2 regions of the Faecalibacterium sp. AF27-11BH genome follow, and region 1 is predicted to be linked to the other one. Evidence: predicted binding sites of a transcription regulator. Region 1 holds the regulator's gene; the other holds the start of a gene.
What was found. Region 1 encodes Rex, which represses fermentation and respiration genes when NADH is low (regulators of the CRP and FNR family bind a similar motif). Its sites were predicted from a motif close to ATTGTTAANNNNTTAACAAT; they were not measured.
Positions count from the first base shown of each region.

Region 2: gap (type I glyceraldehyde-3-phosphate dehydrogenase) is a predicted target of Rex. The motif match lies at 5,779-5,798, and genes of this name have one in related genera.

Region 1 is NZ_QVGS01000002.1:254,260-263,080, forward strand. It holds gene DWY76_RS03815 (ABC transporter substrate-binding protein) at 1-1,319, opposite strand, end outside; gene DWY76_RS14165 (hypothetical protein) at 1,700-1,927, opposite strand; gene DWY76_RS03820 (thymidine kinase) at 1,920-2,537, opposite strand; gene DWY76_RS03825 (redox-sensing transcriptional repressor Rex) at 2,789-3,430, opposite strand; gene DWY76_RS03830 (ATP-dependent Clp protease proteolytic subunit) at 3,692-4,372, shown strand; gene DWY76_RS03835 (DNA translocase FtsK) at 4,475-7,402, shown strand; gene DWY76_RS03840 (YgiQ family radical SAM protein) at 7,627-8,821, shown strand, end outside.
Region 2 is NZ_QVGS01000003.1:97,583-106,403, reverse strand. It holds gene DWY76_RS04615 (radical SAM protein) at 1-256, opposite strand, end outside; gene DWY76_RS04610 (acyltransferase) at 249-1,310, opposite strand; gene DWY76_RS04605 (glycosyltransferase) at 1,335-2,534, opposite strand; gene DWY76_RS04600 (glycosyltransferase family 4 protein) at 2,538-3,668, opposite strand; gene DWY76_RS14540 (hypothetical protein) at 3,758-4,156, opposite strand; gene gap (type I glyceraldehyde-3-phosphate dehydrogenase) at 4,660-5,691, opposite strand; gene DWY76_RS04585 (hypothetical protein) at 5,890-6,675, opposite strand; gene DWY76_RS04580 (citrate synthase) at 6,675-8,045, opposite strand; gene spoIID (stage II sporulation protein D) at 8,292-8,821, shown strand, end outside.

The DNA of each region.
Region 1 (8,821 bases):
TCGTAGTCAACGGTATCGAACACTTCCTGATAGATGCCGGTGCCGGAAGCCTTCAGGTCGTTGTTCTCGAACAGGGGATCCAGCTTGTTGGTGGTGAAGGCCATGACCTTGGCGTTTGCCTCAGCAACCAGATCCTTGACAGCGCCGGCAGCCTGAGCAGCAGCCAGACCAGCCTTGGAAGCGGGGATGCCGCACTCGGAACCCATGATGGAAGCGCCCTTCTCCTCGTTCAGCAGGAAGTTGATCAGGGTAGCAGCCTCGGCAACGCACTTGCTGGTCTTGGTGATGGCCAGACCCATGGAGACCTTGGAGAAGCCGCCGTTGTTGTCGCCGAACTTGATCTCTTCGCCAACGGTGAAGCCGTCCTTGTTGGCATCATCCAGAGCGGAGGAGTACTTGGAAGCAGCGGAATCCCACTCGAAGATGCCTGCGATCTTACCGGTGATCCACTCGTTGGACTGGTGGGTAGCGGTATCAGAGTTTGCGGAGTAGTAGGTCTTCAGGTTCATCATGACGTGGCCATCCACCAGGCTCTTGATGAAGTCGATGCCCTCAGCGATCTCGTCCTCGGTGTAGTTCAGGGTAGAGGTGACGGGGTCAGCCCAGTCCTTGCCGTACTTGGACTCGAGGTAGAAGACCATCAGTATCATACGGTCGTATGCGCCCAGATGCATGGGGTAGTAATCGTCGCCCAGCTTCTCCTTGAATGCCTTGCCGGCAGCCATCAGATCATCCAGAGACTTGGGAACTTCGGTGATGCCAGCCTTGTTGAAGGTGGTCATGTTCCAGAAGAAGATACGGCCGGTCATGGAAACGGGCACGCACTGCTGGCTGTTTGCAACGTAGCAGGCGTCCATGGCAGCGTCATCCCACTGGGTCAGATCCAGGAACTTGGAAACAGTGTTCAGATCCACGAACTTGCTGCCGTCAGCAGAGTAGTTGTACAGCCAGTTCCAGTTCACCTGGCACACATCCTGTGCGTTGCCAGCGATGAAGGCAGCTGCCATCTTCTCTTCCCAGCCGGACCATGCGGCGAAGGTGGGCTCGATGGTGATGTTGGTGTGCTCAGCCTGGAACTCCTTGATGGCGTTCTGGTAAGCCTCGTGACGGCTGTCGCCGCCCCACCAGCTGATGGTCATGGAAACAGGGCCGTCAGACAGTGCCAGGCTCTCGTCTGCAGAAGCAGCGGGAGCGGAAGAAGCGGTGGAAGCAGCAGAGCTGGATGCAGCAGAGTTGCCGCCGCAGGCAGCCAGAAGGCCGGCAGCGCCCACAGCGCCGGTGACCTTCATAAAATCACGACGAGAAATTGCCTTGCTCATTTTTGTTCTCCTCCTAAATACAGAAAACATCATCTCGAACGGGGGTTCTGCACATACCCCGTTGTATACAATTATGATAACAAAACAACAACCAAAAAGAAAGACGCAAATTGCAGATATCTAAACAAAAAACGTACAAATATTGCTCTTGTTTTCGCGCAAGAATTGACGCCTTCGCTGAAATGAATAAACTTGGCTCGAAAAACTGTGCAACATGTATACTTCGCTATTTTGCATAGAAAACTGGGATGCATCATAGGAGGAACGTCGAATTTTGCAATAATTTTGTAAACATTCCGTTTCAGAACGTGGAAACGTTGCATACATTGTGGACGAACAACAGCTTAAAAAGCCCGGATGGGAGTCTTTGAACTGATATATCAATAGCGCAAAAAATGTGCACTCTGATATATCAATTGTTTGCGGCGGGCATCCGGCACCGGTCTTCGGGCATGGAAATCGGTGCTTTTTCGCCCTTTGGGGGGGTGAAGAAGCACCGACAGCGACATATTTTGCGCTGTTGTGTGGACTGCGCCTGTGGGCCGGGAATAAAAAAGAAAGGCTGCCGTGTCGTTGAACACAGCAGCCTTGTATACAAGTTTATTCAACCCGCGAAGCAGCTTTTTCGGCGTAGAACGCGCGCTTTGCCTTGAAATAGCACTGGGGGCACATGCTCACGTACTGCACATCGTTTTCCAGATCGATGGCCACCTGCTCGCCCTCAAAGACGAATCTGCCGTTCACCCTGCGGCAGTTGCAGATGGCCTTGCGGCCGCAGGTGCAGATGGTCTTCATCTCCTCGATGGTGTGGGCCAGCTCCAGCAGGCGGGTAGAGCCGGGAAAGCCCTTAAGCGAAAAATCTGCCCGCAGGCCGTAGCAGATCACCGGAATGTTCAAATCCACCGTTACCATGAACAGCTGTTCTGCCTGCTGCGCAGTGAAAAACTGGCTCTCGTCGCACAGCACGCAGGCCAGCGGCGCACCGTCAGCGTTGGCCGTGCGCACGGCCTCGAACACGTCCGTCTCCGGCGGGATCAGCAGATCAGCCTTGCGGCGCACGCCCAGACGGCTCACCAGCTCACCGCCGCCCTTGGTGTCCACCTGTGGCTTGAGGATCAGCACCCGCATCCCCTGTTCTTCGTAGTTGTGGGCTACCTGCATCAGGGCGGTGCTCTTGCCGCTGTTCATCGCGCCGTAACGGAAATACAGTTTTGCCATTTGAAAAACTCTCCTTACAGAACGAACCCTCTCAGCCAAAGCCTGACGGCTTTGCCAGCTCCCCCGATGGGGGAGCTTTTCTGTATCTTCCGGGCAGGCTGTCCCTGCGCCGGAGAAGCAGAAACTTTCCCGTCCCCACTCACAAAGCTCCCCTTTCGGGGGAGCTGTCGAGCGTATGCGAGACTGAGAGGGTTCAGCGGCATCTCAGGCTTTAACTGAGAGGGTTCTCTTATTACTTATAATAGGTACGTTCAGTCCTGATTGCGCAGGCGGTAGCCAAGGCTCATCAGGCTGTCGCCCAGATGGACGTTCTCCACCACCACATCGGGATACGGCACAGAGAGGTCATAGTGGGAGAAGTTCCAGAAGCCCTCGATGCCCAGATCCACCAGACGGCCGCTGACCTGTTCCGCACCGTCGCGGGGCACACAGAGCACTGCGACCTTGGGGTGATGCTCGGCACAGAAAGACTCCAGCTCGTCGATATGGCGGATCTGGATGCCGCTGATCTCCTTGCCCACCTCGCTCTGTGCCACATCAAAGGCGGCGATCAGGCGGTAGCCGTTGGTATCGGTGGTGATAAAGCGGCTCACTGCCTTGCCCAGACGGCCGCAGCCGATCAGGATGGTGGGCAGGCGGTCACCGTTGCCGAACAGCAGGCCTTCCAGAATGGAGAGCAGGTTTTCCACCGAGTAGCCAATGCCCTGCCGGCCATTCACATCGCCGATGCAGTTGAAGTCCTGCCGTACCTGCGAAGCGGTGGTGCCCATCTGAGCAGCCAGCTCGCGGGAAGAAATGCTGTTGATGCCGTCCGCCTGCAGAGAGCACAGATAGCGGTAATATTTGGGAAGACGCTTGATAACGGGAAGCGAAGCCCTTGCAGGAGTGTTCATAGAATACTTTCTCCTTTCGCTCTATCGCAGTACTTGCCGCAGCTGCCTGCTTTACAGATGCGGCACAAAGAAACCCCGATCCGTTTACGGGTTCATATTGCAGATATTACAGTCAATTATTTAAAGTATACTGCACCGATGGAGAATGTCAAATCATTCTCAAAAAATTTTTATGAAATGTTACCGCTTTTTTGCTGCAGCGGGTCTGCATAGCCCGGCACAGGCTGGGGAATGCTGACAAAAAACGCAGGAGGAAAGCACATGAATGATGAAACGCAGCAGACCGACGCGCGTCGGCTGGAAAAGGAAGAGATCGAGGATCTGGGCACGGTCACGCTGGCCCGCGGGGAGCATGTCATCCACTGCCTGACCGTCATCGGCCAGATCGAAGGCCATTCGGAAGCGCCGCAGGGCCAGAAGACCACGAAGTATGAGCATGTCATCCCGCAGCTGGTGGCCGCGCAGGAAGACCCCCGCATCGAGGGCCTGCTGGTGCTGCTGAACACGGTAGGCGGGGATGTGGAAGCGGGCCTTGCGCTGGCGGAGCTGATCGCCAGCGTATCCAAGCCCAGTGCAACGCTTGTGCTGGGCGGCGGGCACTCCATCGGCATCCCGCTTGCCGTCAGCGCCCGGCGCAGCTTCATCGTGCCCACAGCCACCATGACCGTGCACCCGGTGCGGCATTCCGGCGTCATTCTGGGGGTGCCGCAGACCATGCGCAGCTTTGAGCAGATGCAGCAGCGCATCACCGGCTTCGTAGCGGCCCACAGCGGCATGACCGAAAAACGCTACACCGACCTGATGCTCCACACCGGCGAGCTGGTGATGGACATGGGCACCGTGCTGGATGGACGCCGGGCCGTGAAGGAAAAGCTCATTGACGAGCTGGGCGGACTTTCGGATGCGCTGGCGTGGCTGTATAAAGAGATTGAACGCAAATGAAGGCCGATTTTGTACAACAATAGGTTTGCCATTTTCTTCCCTGCGTGGTACAATAATAAAATCAAATAGTGTGTCTACTACAAACGCGGGGAACAAAGAAACATGGCAACAAAAAAACGTAAAACGACAACACGGCGCGCAGCATCGCGCAAAAAACGCGCAGAACAGCGGCTCCCGGCAGGGCTTGGCACCCTGTTTGCAGGCCTTTTGCTGGTGGTGCTGGCCTTTGTGGAGGGAGATTCGGCATGGAAGGCCCTGCACGATGTGCTGTTCGGACTTTTTGGCTGTGGCAGCTTTGTGCTGGGCGCGGCAGTGTGCTGCCTTGCTGTGCAGTATACCCGGGGCGAAGACCTTCTGCCCAAGATCTTCAAGCTGGTTCTGGGGCTGGTGTTTGCCTGCGGCACGGTGATTGTTTTTTCCGATATCCAGCCGCAGGGCATGTCGGCATTCCAGATGACAGCTGCCTGCTATGCAAACGGCGTGAATGCATGGATCGGCGGCGGTGCGCTGGGCGCACTGCTGGGCGGCAGCCTGCTGCTGCTGTGCGGACGGCCTGCGGCAACCCTTATCATGATCGTGCTGGCACTGTGTGTCAGCCTGTACATTTTTGATCTGACCCCGGCAGAGGTGTGGCAATGGCTGTGCGCTGCGTTTGGCGGCGTGCACGCAAAGGGTGCGGCCATGGCGCAGCAGAGCGCAGCCCGCCGCGCTGAACGTGCCGCTGCCCGCGCGGCAGAAGCCGAGGCCGAGGAAGACTACGACGAAGCAGAAGATGAATACCGGGATGAGGAAGATGCCGAAGAGGAGATGGAAACTCCGGCTTTCCGCATCGGTATGCCGGACTGGCTGAACGGCATCCGCCACTGGGGCCACAAGGTGACCGAAGAGATGGAGGCGGAGGAGCCGGAGGCCGCCCCGCAGCCGGAGCCGCCCGCAGATACTTCCGGCCAGCCGCTTGCCCAACCGGAGCCTGCCGCCCCGGCCATCACGCCGGTGCAGGTGCGGGTATCCCGGCCCCGGGCTTCCTTTGACGTAGACCTTGGCCCCGACCACACTGAGGTGAAGGAGGGCGGCAGCGAACCCATCGAGCCGCTCATCGTGGGCCCGGGCGGCACCTTTGGGCAGAACCCGCTGCGCCCGGCCCCCAGACCTGCCCCGCAGCCCATCGTACAGGACGCGGTGGAGACCGATGCATCCGATTTCTTTGCAAAGGCTGCACAGCCGGTGCAGCCTGCGGCAGCGGAAAGCTTTGATACTCCGGTCATGACCCCGGCAATGCCGACGGCCCAGCCGGAAAGCCCGGCAGCGGCAGTCACGCCGGAGATGCCCGCCGTGCCCATCCAGCCCGCAGTCCCGGCGGCACCCGCCCGGGTGAGCGCCGAAAACGCCGTTGCCATGCGCGGCACACCCGACGAGGACGGCTGGATCAGCATTACCAGCGAACCGGTGGAGGAAAAGGATATCAGCACGCTGGTGGCAGCGGCAATGGAAAAGCCTGCCGCTTCCGAGCAGGCCGCGGCAGCGGCCCCTGTGGACGAGACCGAACCGGTGGATACTTATCAGTACCAGTATCCGCCCATTGAGCTGTTTGAAAAATCGCAGGACGAGACCGACCCCGGCGCGCAGGAAGAGCTGAAAGCCAACGCCCAGAAGCTGGTGGATACGCTGGAAAGCTTTGGCGTGCGCACCCGTGTGCTGGATATCTCCCGGGGCCCCTCCGTCACCCGGTACGAGGTGCAGCCCATGGCGGGTGTCAAGATCAGCCGCATCACCTCGCTGGCAGACGATATCGCCCTGAACCTTGCGGTGGCGGACGTGCGCATGGAAGCGCCCATCCCCGGCAAGCCTGCCGTGGGCATTGAGGTGCCCAACCACAAAAAGACCCCGGTGTATATCCGCAGCGTGTTCGAGAGTCAGAGCTTTTTGCGCATGACCTCACCTCTGGGCATTGCGCTTGGTAAGGACATTGCCGGTGTGGCACAGGTGGCAGACCTGTGCAAGATGCCCCATCTGCTCATTGCAGGCAGCACCGGCAGCGGTAAATCCGTGTGCGTGAACAGCATCATCATGAGCCTACTGTTCCGCTCCAGCCCGGAGGACGTGAAGCTGCTGCTGATCGACCCCAAGGTGGTGGAGCTGGCCGAGTACAACGGCATTCCCCACCTGCTGATGCCGGTGGTCACCGAGCCGAAAAAGGCCGCAGGTGCCCTTGGCAGCGCGGTGCAGGAGATGGAGCGCCGCTATCATCTGTTTGCAGAGAACAATGTGCGCGACATCAAGTCTTTCAACAAGCTGGCCGCAGAACGGCCTGATCTGGAAAAGATGCCCTACATCGCCATTATCATCGACGAGCTGGCCGATCTGATGATGGTGGTGGGCAAGGATGTGGAGGACTCCATCTGCCGCATCGCCCAGAAGGCCCGCGCCGCCGGTATGCACCTGATCGTAGCCACCCAGCGCCCCAGCGTGGACGTGATCACCGGCCTGATCAAGGCCAACATCCCCAGCCGCATCGCATTTGCAGTGTCCAGTCAGGTGGACAGCCGCACTATTCTGGACGGCTCCGGTGCCGAAAAGCTGCTGGGCATGGGTGATATGCTGTTCATGCCCGTGGGTGCGCCCAAGCCTACCCGTATTCAGGGCACTTTCGTGCGGGATGAGGAGATCAGCCGTGTGCTGGACTTCATCAAGCAGAGCGGCACCGTGCAGTATGACGAAGCCATGATCGAAGCCATGGAAAAGCACGCCATTCAGGACGGCAAGAAAGGCAGCGGCGGCGCGGACTCCGACGAGGATCCCGATACCGACCCGATGTTCAAGCAGGCCGTGGAGGTGGTCATCGATGCCGGTCAGGCCTCCACCAGCCTTCTGCAGCGCCGCTGCAAGCTGGGCTACGCCCGCGCGGCCCGTATCATGGACGAGATGGAACAAAAAGGCATCATCGGACCCTACGAGGGCGCCAAGCCCCGCGCTGTGCTTATCAGCCGCCAGCAGTGGCTGGAAATGCAGATGAACCAACCGGAGGAATGACCCTCTCAGGCGCTGACGCGCCAGTTCTCCCGAAGGGCGAGCTTTATGAGTGGGTAAGATATCGTCTGCCTTCAAAGAAAAACTGGATGAAAAGATGCAAAAAGCTCCCCCTTCGAGGAAAGACTTCCCCCGCTCCGGGGGAAGATGTCGCGCAGTGACAAAAGGGGGAATCAGGCAACGCCGCAAGGCGTTGCCTGAGAGGGTTTAACAATAAAAGGAGCATTATGGACAACTCTTCCCCAAAGATCTACACCGAATTTCTTCCCATCAGCCGGGCCGATATGGAGGCCCGCGGGTGGGAGCAGCTGGACTTTGTGGTGGTGGGCGGCGACGCCTATGTGGACCACCCCAGCTTTGGCACTGCCATCATCAGCCGTCTGCTGGAAGCCGAGGGCTATAAGATCGGCGTGCTGGCCCAGCCACGTTACACCGACTGCGAGGACTTCAAGCGGTTCGGCAAGCCGAAGTACGGCTTCTTCATCGGCGGCGGCAACGTGGACAGCATGGTCAGCCACTATTCCGTGGCAAAGATCCCCCGCGCCGAGGACGAATACTCCCCCGGCGGCAAGGGCGGCGCACGCCCGGACCGCAGCGCCACCGTGTACACCCGCCTTGCCAAGCAGGCCTATCCCGACCTGCCGGTGATTCTGGGCGGTCTGGAGGCGTCCCTGCGCCGCTTTGCCCACTATGACTACTGGCTGGACACCGTGCTGCCCAGCATCGCCGAGGATTCCGGCGCGGACATCATCAGCTTTGGCATGGGCGAGCACCAGACCGTGGAGATCGCCCGCCGCCTTGCCGCCGGGGAACCGGTGGAGAGCATCACGGACGTGGACGGCACCTGTTACATGACCGACTTCGACCATCTGCCCGAGCGCTACGTGGAGTGCGCAGGCTTTAAAAAGGTGGCGTCGGATAAGACGGCGTATGCCAAGGCCTGCCGCATCCAGATGGACAATCAGGATGTAGTCAGCGGCCAGATCATCGTGCAGAAGCAGAGCGAAAAGTATCTGGTGCAGAACATCCCCGCAAAGCCGCTGGTGCGCGGGGAGCTGGATAAGGTCTACGCCCTGCCCTACACCCGCCGTTACCACCCCATCTACGAGAGCATGGGCGGCGTGCCCGCCATCCGTGAGGTGCAGTTCTCCATCATCCAGAACCGCGGCTGCTTTGGCGGCTGCAACTTCTGCGCCATCCAGCTGCATCAGGGGCGGCGTGTCACCAGCCGCAGCGCGGACAGCATCGTGGCAGAAGCCGAGCGCATGACCCACGAGCCGGATTTCAAGGGCTACATCCACGATGTGGGCGGCCCCACCGCAAACTTCCGCTTTCCCTCCTGCCGGGAGCAGATGCTGCGGGGCATGTGCACCGGCGGCAAGCACTGTCTTGCCCCCACCACCTGCTCCCACATGATCGTGG
Region 2 (8,821 bases), on a different contig from region 1:
AGAAACCGTTCGTGGAAATAACGATACGGTCAGACTTCTTGTACAGTTCACGCACGATATCCTTCAGGTCAGTGCGGATGAACGGCTCACCACCGGTGATGTTCGTAAAGTACATCTTCGGCAGCTTCTTGATGGTTTCGATGCTGATTTCTTCTTCAGGCTTGGAAGGCGCTTTATAACGGTTGCACATAGAGCAACGAGCGTTGCAGCGATAAGTGACGATGACCGTACCATTTAACTTCTTTTCTTCAGACATGATTAACTCTCCTATTGTTTACTCTCTCTTTTAAGAATGTTTCGATTTTATTTAAGAACCACTTAGCACATACCGAGAACACAACCGAACCGCAGATGACTGCAACCGCTGTGAAGATATATGCCAGCAGACCATTTCCAAATAGATGAACAATGTGTAACTTCTCAAGCACACGATAAATTACCATGTGGCACAGGTAAATCTCGAAGCAGATACCGCCGAGGAACTTGGCAACTGGATTGACCAGTACCCCCCCCCACTTGCACCCGAGGGTATAGACCAATGCTGCCACACAGAAGAACAGCATCGTAAGTGTAGAACCACCTATTGCAAAATAAGCAACTGTGGCAATCAGCAGAATTGCTCCAGCAATAATCTTGTGCTTTGATGCAAACTCAGCCAGTTCCTCACGATAGAGGAAGATCAAGTCGCCAGCGATAAAGTAAATCGCATCGTAGACGATATTTAATCTAGGGGTAAAGCCAACACTAAGTGAATCTACGATGTGGTTTCCATCAAAGAAATAAACTCCACACAGCCAATTAAATACCAGTGCCGTAACTGCCACACCCCACGCTCTCTTCTTGTTTCCAATCAGGAAACAGAAGAACGGGAACAGCATGTAGAACACAAAAATGACTGCCAGTGTCCAACTCACGCCAATAACCGAAATCTTGGCATTCGGCAGAAGCCCCTGACACAAAGTCAAGTTTGCAAAGATTTCAAATAGTGATTCTTTGCTCGGTGAAATCACAAAATCCAACGCACAAAGCAATGCAAAATACGGCCAGATCTTGATGTACCGTTTCTTGTAGAAATCCTCTACGCTAATCTTCTGGTCAATAATTTTCTGGTAATAGCCGCAGCACATTCCAAAACCACTGACCATCATAAAAAGGAAAACGAGGTTTGTGAAAGATGGTATCAGCCTCTCAAACACAAATCCTCCTATCCCATATTCTCCGTTTGCGAGGACGTGCATCAGTGCAATGCCAATGATGGCATATGCCTTCAAACCATCTATTCCCTCATATCTATCCGCTTTTGTAGCCACAAATTCTCTCCTCACATACCAGTCTTACTGATACACCTTCATAATTTTCTCGTAATACTCATCAATGGTATCGAAGCTGATGTCCTTACAGTTCGCACTGTACTCCGCACACAGCTTCTTATCACCCCAGAGCTTCTCGATCTTCTTCTTCAGATCTTCGGCATTACCGCTTTCAAACAACTCGCCGGTCTTACCAACCTGAATCAGTTCCGGGATGCCACCGATATTCGCTCCCAGCACCGGTGTGCCATACATCTGGGATTCCATTACGGAGAACGGGCAGTTCTCATACCACTCAGACGGGTAAATGGAGAACCGTGCCTCACGGATCAGCTTCTCCAGTGCTTCGCCTTTCTGGAAACCAACATTCTTGATGTTCTTAATACCATTTACTGTCTCTTCCAGCGGGCCAGTACCGGCGAAGACGAACTGCACATTCGGCAGTTCCTTGCAGACCTTGATGAGTGTGCCGATGCCCTTCTCTTCAGAGAAGCGGCCGAAGTAGAGGACGTAATTCTTCTTCTCCGTATCTTTCCACTCCACCTTGTCGATGAAGTTGTGCATTGCCACGGTCTTCGTTGCAAACAGAGGATTACTGTCCATCTTGCTCTTCATGAACTCCGAGCAGCAGATCATGGTGTCAATGTACTTGTAGGTACCCTTCCACTTCCAGAACTCGGCTTCCATCATGCCGATGGCAGATTTCGCCGTGGAACCGTGGATGCACTTGCCTTTCATGCAGTTCACGAAATGACCGCCGAGGCACTTCTCACAGTTCTGGTGGGTGTTCGGATTGTTCAGCATGTGGTTCGGGCAGACCAGCTGGTAGTCATGTGCCGTGAAGATGATCTTACAATCTCTTCCGGTCTCCTTGCGCCACTTCACGATTTCCAGAATGATGGAAGGTGTCAGCTGGTAGTTAAAATTGTTCAGGTGACAGACATCCGGCTTGAAGTCGTCCAGAACTTTTCTCAGCTGCACCCGTGCTTCCTTGCTGTAGATGGTCTTGATCGGGTAGGTCAGCTTGCTCAGTTTGCTGCCGCCGTGGAAGTCCATACCAGATGTATAAGCATTGACCCGGTTGCCCACGCAGCGGCCTTCATGCTCCATACCGAAGTACTGAACCTCATGTCCGTGCTGCTCTAGCGCCTCACCCAGCTTAAATATGTAGGTTTCTGATCCACCGTTTGGATATAGAAATTTATTTATTATCAATACTCTCATCTATTATTTTCTCCTGTACAGTTTCATCGTTTCCTTTACAACTTCATCCCAGTTGTATTTCTCGCAGATAAAGTCAGCTGCCTGATTCTTCATTTTCATAACCATTTCTGGATGGTCACAGGCATCTTGCAGTTTTTCTCGCAAGTCCTCTACATCTGACTTTTTGAAAATCAATGCCTTATCTTCCACAACCTCTGCGCACTCCGGAATATCCGAAACCAAACAGCAGTTGCCGTAGCTCATCGCCTCCAGCAGACTTAATGGCATTCCTTCCAGATCGGACGGCAGCGTGTAGATGTAAGCGTTGCTGTACAGTTCATCCAGCATTGCTCCCTGCACAAACCCAGTAAAAAGAATCCGATCGTCACCCTTCGCCAGTTCTTTCAATTCCTCCATAAAGGAATCCGTATCACTAGAGCCACCTGCGATGACCAGTTTTTTATCTGTCTTGACATTCTTGAAGGCCTCAACCAGATATCGAATGCCCTTCTCCGGCACCAGACGACCGAGGAACAATATGTAGGAATCCTTTTCCAGTCCAAAATGATCCTTGATCAGCTTTGCTTCCCGAATCTGCGGCCTATTCACGCCATTAGGGATAAAGTGCGTTTCTCTTCCATAAGTTTCCTTAAAATAATCCTGCACGCCTTTGCTCAGAACAATGACCTCGTCCGCATATTTCGCAGCATTTTTTTCGCCTTGGTGGATAAACTTAGAGCCAAGTCCTGATTGCCATTTCTCGCGCTGCCAATCAATGCCATGGACGGTAACAACAACTCTTTTCCCAAACATCTTCGGCAGCCATGCAAAGAACGCTGGTCCTTCGGCGTGGATGTGCACCACATCGTATTTTCCAAATGCACTATAAAGTGCCGCAAATGCGGAGGAGCTGACTGCAGCAAGTCCGCGCCGTTCAATGGTCGGAACAGACTTCTGACGGATTCCCTCGTACTCCGTTTTACCAGCATCGTCATATTCTGCACCACTCACATGATGGCCTGCTCTATTGTAGCAAGTTACATCACAACCCTTCTGTGCCATTCGGGTGCAGAGTTCTTTGACAACGATCTCTACTCCGCCCTCTCTTGATAATCGCTTCTGTCCGAACATCGCAATCGCAAGTTTCTTACTCATAAATCTTTCCCACAATCCCACTCAATTTCTTCATCAATATCTCGGCCAACACAAAGAGCGGATAGGCTCGCTTGCCTGTCCGCTGGCTGTCACCCCACCCTCATGGTCGAGATTTCTTTCTGGATGGCATTGCTGCCACACAGAAAGATCAATCGTTCATTCTTCGGGTAAGAAAATATGAACTTCGGGTTGCGGAGCCTTTCATTCTCTGCCGTACCCTTGTCCCTATTATGACAGCCGCGTATTATATCTCTAGCCCCTCTCCGCTGAATGGTCGGAACAGACTTCTGACGGATTCCCTCGTACTCCGCTTTACCAGCATCGTCATATTCCGCACCGCTCACATGATGGCCTGCTCTGTTGTAGCATGTCACCTGACAGCCCTGCTGCGCCATCCGTGTGCACAGCTCTTTTACCACGATCTCCACGCCGCCCTCTCTCGACCACCTTTTGTGGCCAAAAACAGCAAGCCTCAATTTCTCTTTCATTTTCCCTTTCCTGTCGCTTTCCCCATTTAGGAATCTCATCCCCATACCGTGCCAAACTCCGGCCCGGTTTCCTTTACATCAGAAAAAGCCCGGACGCATCTACGCCCAGGTTTTTGACTGATTTACGCCGCAATTCATTGACATTTTATTTCCAGAATCATCAATATCAATTTCGTAAATGTATTTATTGACACTAAAAATATTTTACCATTTTTTCCTCTGGGGTACAATACTTTGCAGCTGTATCATTGCCTGCATCATGGCTAAGATTTCCGTACTTTATTCCGTCTTTTTGTTGCAACATATTCATTTTAGAAAGGAACTCGTTCCATTGCTTTTTTGCAGCAAAAAAACACCCTTCCTCTCACGGAAACCCGCAAAAGGAAGGGTGTTGAACTCGTTATCCTGTTGTCGTACCAATCACAGCATGTTCGTACCAGCAAAGCCGGTACCAGCCGTCATTCAGCACGGCACCTCAAGCACTTTTGAGCGTAGAGCTGTGATTAGCAGTTCTCAGCGAAGTACTTAATGGTACGGACCATCTGAGAGGTGTAGGAGTTCTCGTTGTCGTACCAAGACACGACCTGAACCTGATAAGTGTCGTCGTCGATCTTAGCGACCATGGTCTGGGTAGCATCGAACAGAGAGCCGTAACGCATGCCGATGACATCGGAAGAAACGATCTGATCCTCGTTGTAGCCGAAGGACTCAGAAGTAGCAGCCTTCATAGCAGCATTGATGGACTCCTTGGTGACGTCCTTGCCCTTGACGACAGCAACCAGAATGGTGGTAGAGCCGGTGGGAACAGGCACACGCTGAGCAGAACCGATCAGCTTGCCGTTCAGCTCGGGGATGACCAGGCCGATAGCCTTAGCAGCGCCGGTGGTGTTGGGAACGATGTTCTGTGCGCCAGCACGAGCACGGCGCAGATCGCCCTTGCGCTGAGGACCATCCAGGATCATCTGGTCGCCGGTGTAAGCATGAACAGTGGTCATGATACCGGAGACGATGGGGTAGGTCTTGTTCAGGGTGTTAGCCATGGGAGCCAGGCAGTTGGTGGTGCAGGAAGCAGCAGAAATGACCTGATCCTCAGCGGTCAGGGTCTTCTCGTTGACGGAGAAGACAATGGTCTTCAGATCGTTGCCTGCGGGAGCAGAGATAACGACCTTCTTTGCGCCAGCCTGAATGTGAGCCATGCTCTTCTCCTTGCTGGTGTAGAAGCCGGTGCACTCCAGAACGACATCAACGTTCAGTTCGCCCCAGGGAGCGTCCTTTGCGTCCTTAACAGCGTAGATCTTGATCTCCTTGCCGTCAACAATGATGGAGTCCTCGGTAGCCTCGACGGTGTGCTTGCCCTCGCCGATCTTGCCGCAGAAAGAACCCTGAGCAGTATCGTACTTCAGCAGGTGAGCCAGCATCTTGGGGCTGGTCAGGTCGTTGATTGCGACGACCTCGTAACCCTCAGCATCAAACATCTGACGGAAAGCCAGACGACCAATACGACCGAAACCATTGATAGCAACTCTAACAGCCATGTTAATAGTACCTCCTAATTATTTTACCCATAATCGGATAAATCACGGTATCTTTATTTTAGACCAAAACGCAGAAAGTTTCAAGTGTCTGCCAAAAAATTAACAAGACATTCACTGCATTTTTTGCTTTTGTACGATTTTAATTCCTTTCATTCCCTGCTTTTCGGCAATTGCGCCAACAGAGTGCCAACATTTTTGTCAGCTCTCCCCGTTCAAGCAGGCTGTAACGCACGCTCCGCCAATGCCGCCCACGCAGCAAAGGCCCAGTCCGGCAAAGATCTCCGGCCAGACAGCCGGTGCGGCCCAACTCAGGCCGCTCATCAAAACCAGTACATGGGGCAGCTGCCAGCACAGGCAAAGTGCAAATGCGGCAAGCCCGGCTGCGCACAGTGTTTTGCCATTGCCCGGCTGCGGGACATGCAGCGCCCGGGCCAGCGCTGCCAAAAATACCAGTGCCGCAAGCGCCTGCCACACCGCCGCTGTAGGGGTCACGCGGTGCCAGCTGGAGCTGTTCTCCATAAAGCGCAGCAGCACGTTCCAGTAGAACAGCAGACTGCCCGCCACGGCCAGATACAGCCCGCCAAAGGGCTTTTTCCACTCGTTGTGGCTGAGCCAGCAGCGGCCCATGGTGCTGAGCCACGCGGAGCACAGGCATTCCAGAATGCACCGCACAAAGCCGCCCAGACCGGAAGCTGCGCCCAGCGCGATCTGTGCACCCGCTGCGGCCAGAAAACATACTGCACCGACAAAAGCCAGAATACCGGCCAGCGGCCTGCGGCTACGCACCGCTTCCGAGCGGGAAGGCTGTGTACGGCCCACAAGCACTGCAGCCAGCACCACGATACCCAGTGCCAGATAGCGCCACCACACAGAGCCGACCACGCACAGACCGGTGACGGCATCGGTGCCAAAGGCAAGGTCTGCCGCGCGCAGCACGCCCAGCAGAATGCTCAGGATAAAAACGAACAAAACAGAAGGATTCATCAGCGTTCCTCAATCGGCTTATATTTCTGGCGCACGCCCAGATACTTGTAAGCGGGACGAATGATACGGTTGGCGAATACCACCTCTTCCACGCGGTGTGCACACCAGCCGGGCACACGGGCAATGGCGAACAGCGGGGTGTAGATATCCTCAGAGATGCCAAGCATGTTGTAGATCAGGCCGCTGAACAGGTCCACGTTGGCGCACACCGGCTTGGTACTGCCCTTTTCCTCGGCAAAGATGCCGGGGGCCAGCCGTTCGATGCTGCACAGCATATTATACTCTTCCTCAAAACCTTTGTCGTAGGCCAGATGGCGGGCGCGCTGCTTCAGGACCACCTCACGAGGGTCGCTGATGGTGTACACCGCGTGGCCCATGCCGTAGATCAGGCCGGAGCCATCGCCCGCCTGCTTGCGCAGGATGCGGCGCAGATACTCGCGCACCTCATCGTCGTCCTCGGGGTTTTCCACATGCTTGAGGATATCCTTCAGCTGACGGTTCACCATCAGGTTGGCACCGCCGTGCTTGGGGCCCTTCAGTGCACCGATGGCCGCCGCGATTGCGGAGTAGGTATCGGTTCCGGAGGAGGACAACACACGGGTGGTAAAGGTGGAGCAGTTGCCGCCGCCGTGGTCGGCGTGCACCAGCAGGCACATATCCAGCAGCTTTGCTTCCTCGTGGGTGAACTTCTGGTCCGGACGGTAGGTGCTGAGGATGTGCTCTGCCGTGCTCTGGCCGGGCTTGGGCAGGTGGAAGAACATGCTCTGCTTATCGTAGTAGCGGCGCTTCATCTGGTAAGCGTTCACCATCATGGTGGGCATGCTGGCGATCAGATTGATGCTCTGGCTCAGGATGTTCTCCAGACTCAGATCCTCGGCGTGCTCATCATAAGAGTAAAGGCCCAGCACGCAGCGCTGCAGCTTATTCATGATATTGGGCGAGGGGGCGTTCATGGTGTCCATGAAGCCTTCCGGCAGGGCGCGGTGCTCTGCCAGGATCTCACAGAAATCGTCCAGCTGCTCCCGGTTGGGCAGACTGCCGAACAGCAGCAGCCAGATCACCTCTTCAAACACAAAGCGGTCATTGCGGTAGGCCTCGTCCACGATCTCGTTGATGTTCACACCGCGGTAGATCAGCTTGCCGGGAGTGGGGATCACATGGCCTTCCTGATCCTTTTTATAGCCCACAACGTCGCAGACGTTGGTCAGGCCGGCCAGCACACCGGTGCCATCCGGGTTGCGCAGGCCGCGCTTGACCCCCAGACGCTCGCTCGTCTCCGGATCGATGTAGTTGTTGGCAACATATTCCTCACACAAAGTCCGCATCGTGTTCGGGTCCAGCGTTGCCACCTCCGAATGTGCAAAATTCATAAGGGGAATTCTCCTTTCATCCTATTTATATACTTTCCCGCCCACCCTCAATGATGGGTATAATTCTATATTATCGCTTTTGACGAGTAAATTCAAGCATTAACTGCACCGTTCAGCGCTCAAAAAGTCGGTTTGGTGCTTTTTTGCACTTGCACCACAAAAGGCTTTTTCCCTGTTTCGCATCTTTTTTCAGGGTATATCCGGTATTCTGATTAAAAAAACACCGCTGTCGGAGGGTTTGGGACTATGAAAAAGTTTTTTCTGCCAATCTTTGCGGTCCTGCTGGTGCTGGGCACCATTCTGCCGCTGGCTGCCTACCGGATCACACGCGCCGTGCTCAGCGGGGCAGAGCCCGCATCTTCTGCCTTATCTTCGCCTGCAGCATCTGCGCAGCCGCCAAGTGCCGTGCCTTCTGCGGATGCCGAGACCTTTCTGGTGGAGGATCAGGCCACCGGACAGGTGCTGGAGCTTTCCCGTCAGGAATACGTTCTGGGTGCTGTCGCCGCCGAGATGCCGGTGAGCTGGCCGGACGAAGCGCTCAAGGCACAGGCCGTTGCCGCCCACAGCTATGCGCTCTACTGCCGGGACCACACCACCCTGCAAAGCGGTGCTTGGCTCACTGCCGACCCAGCCCGGCGGCAGGGCTGCCTGACCGAGCCGGTGCTGCGCAGCTACTGGGGCACAGCCTACGAGCAGAATTACGCCCGCCTCTCCGCCCTTGTGGACGAGGTCTTGGATGAGATACTTTATTATGAGAATGCTCCTGCCTGCGCCAG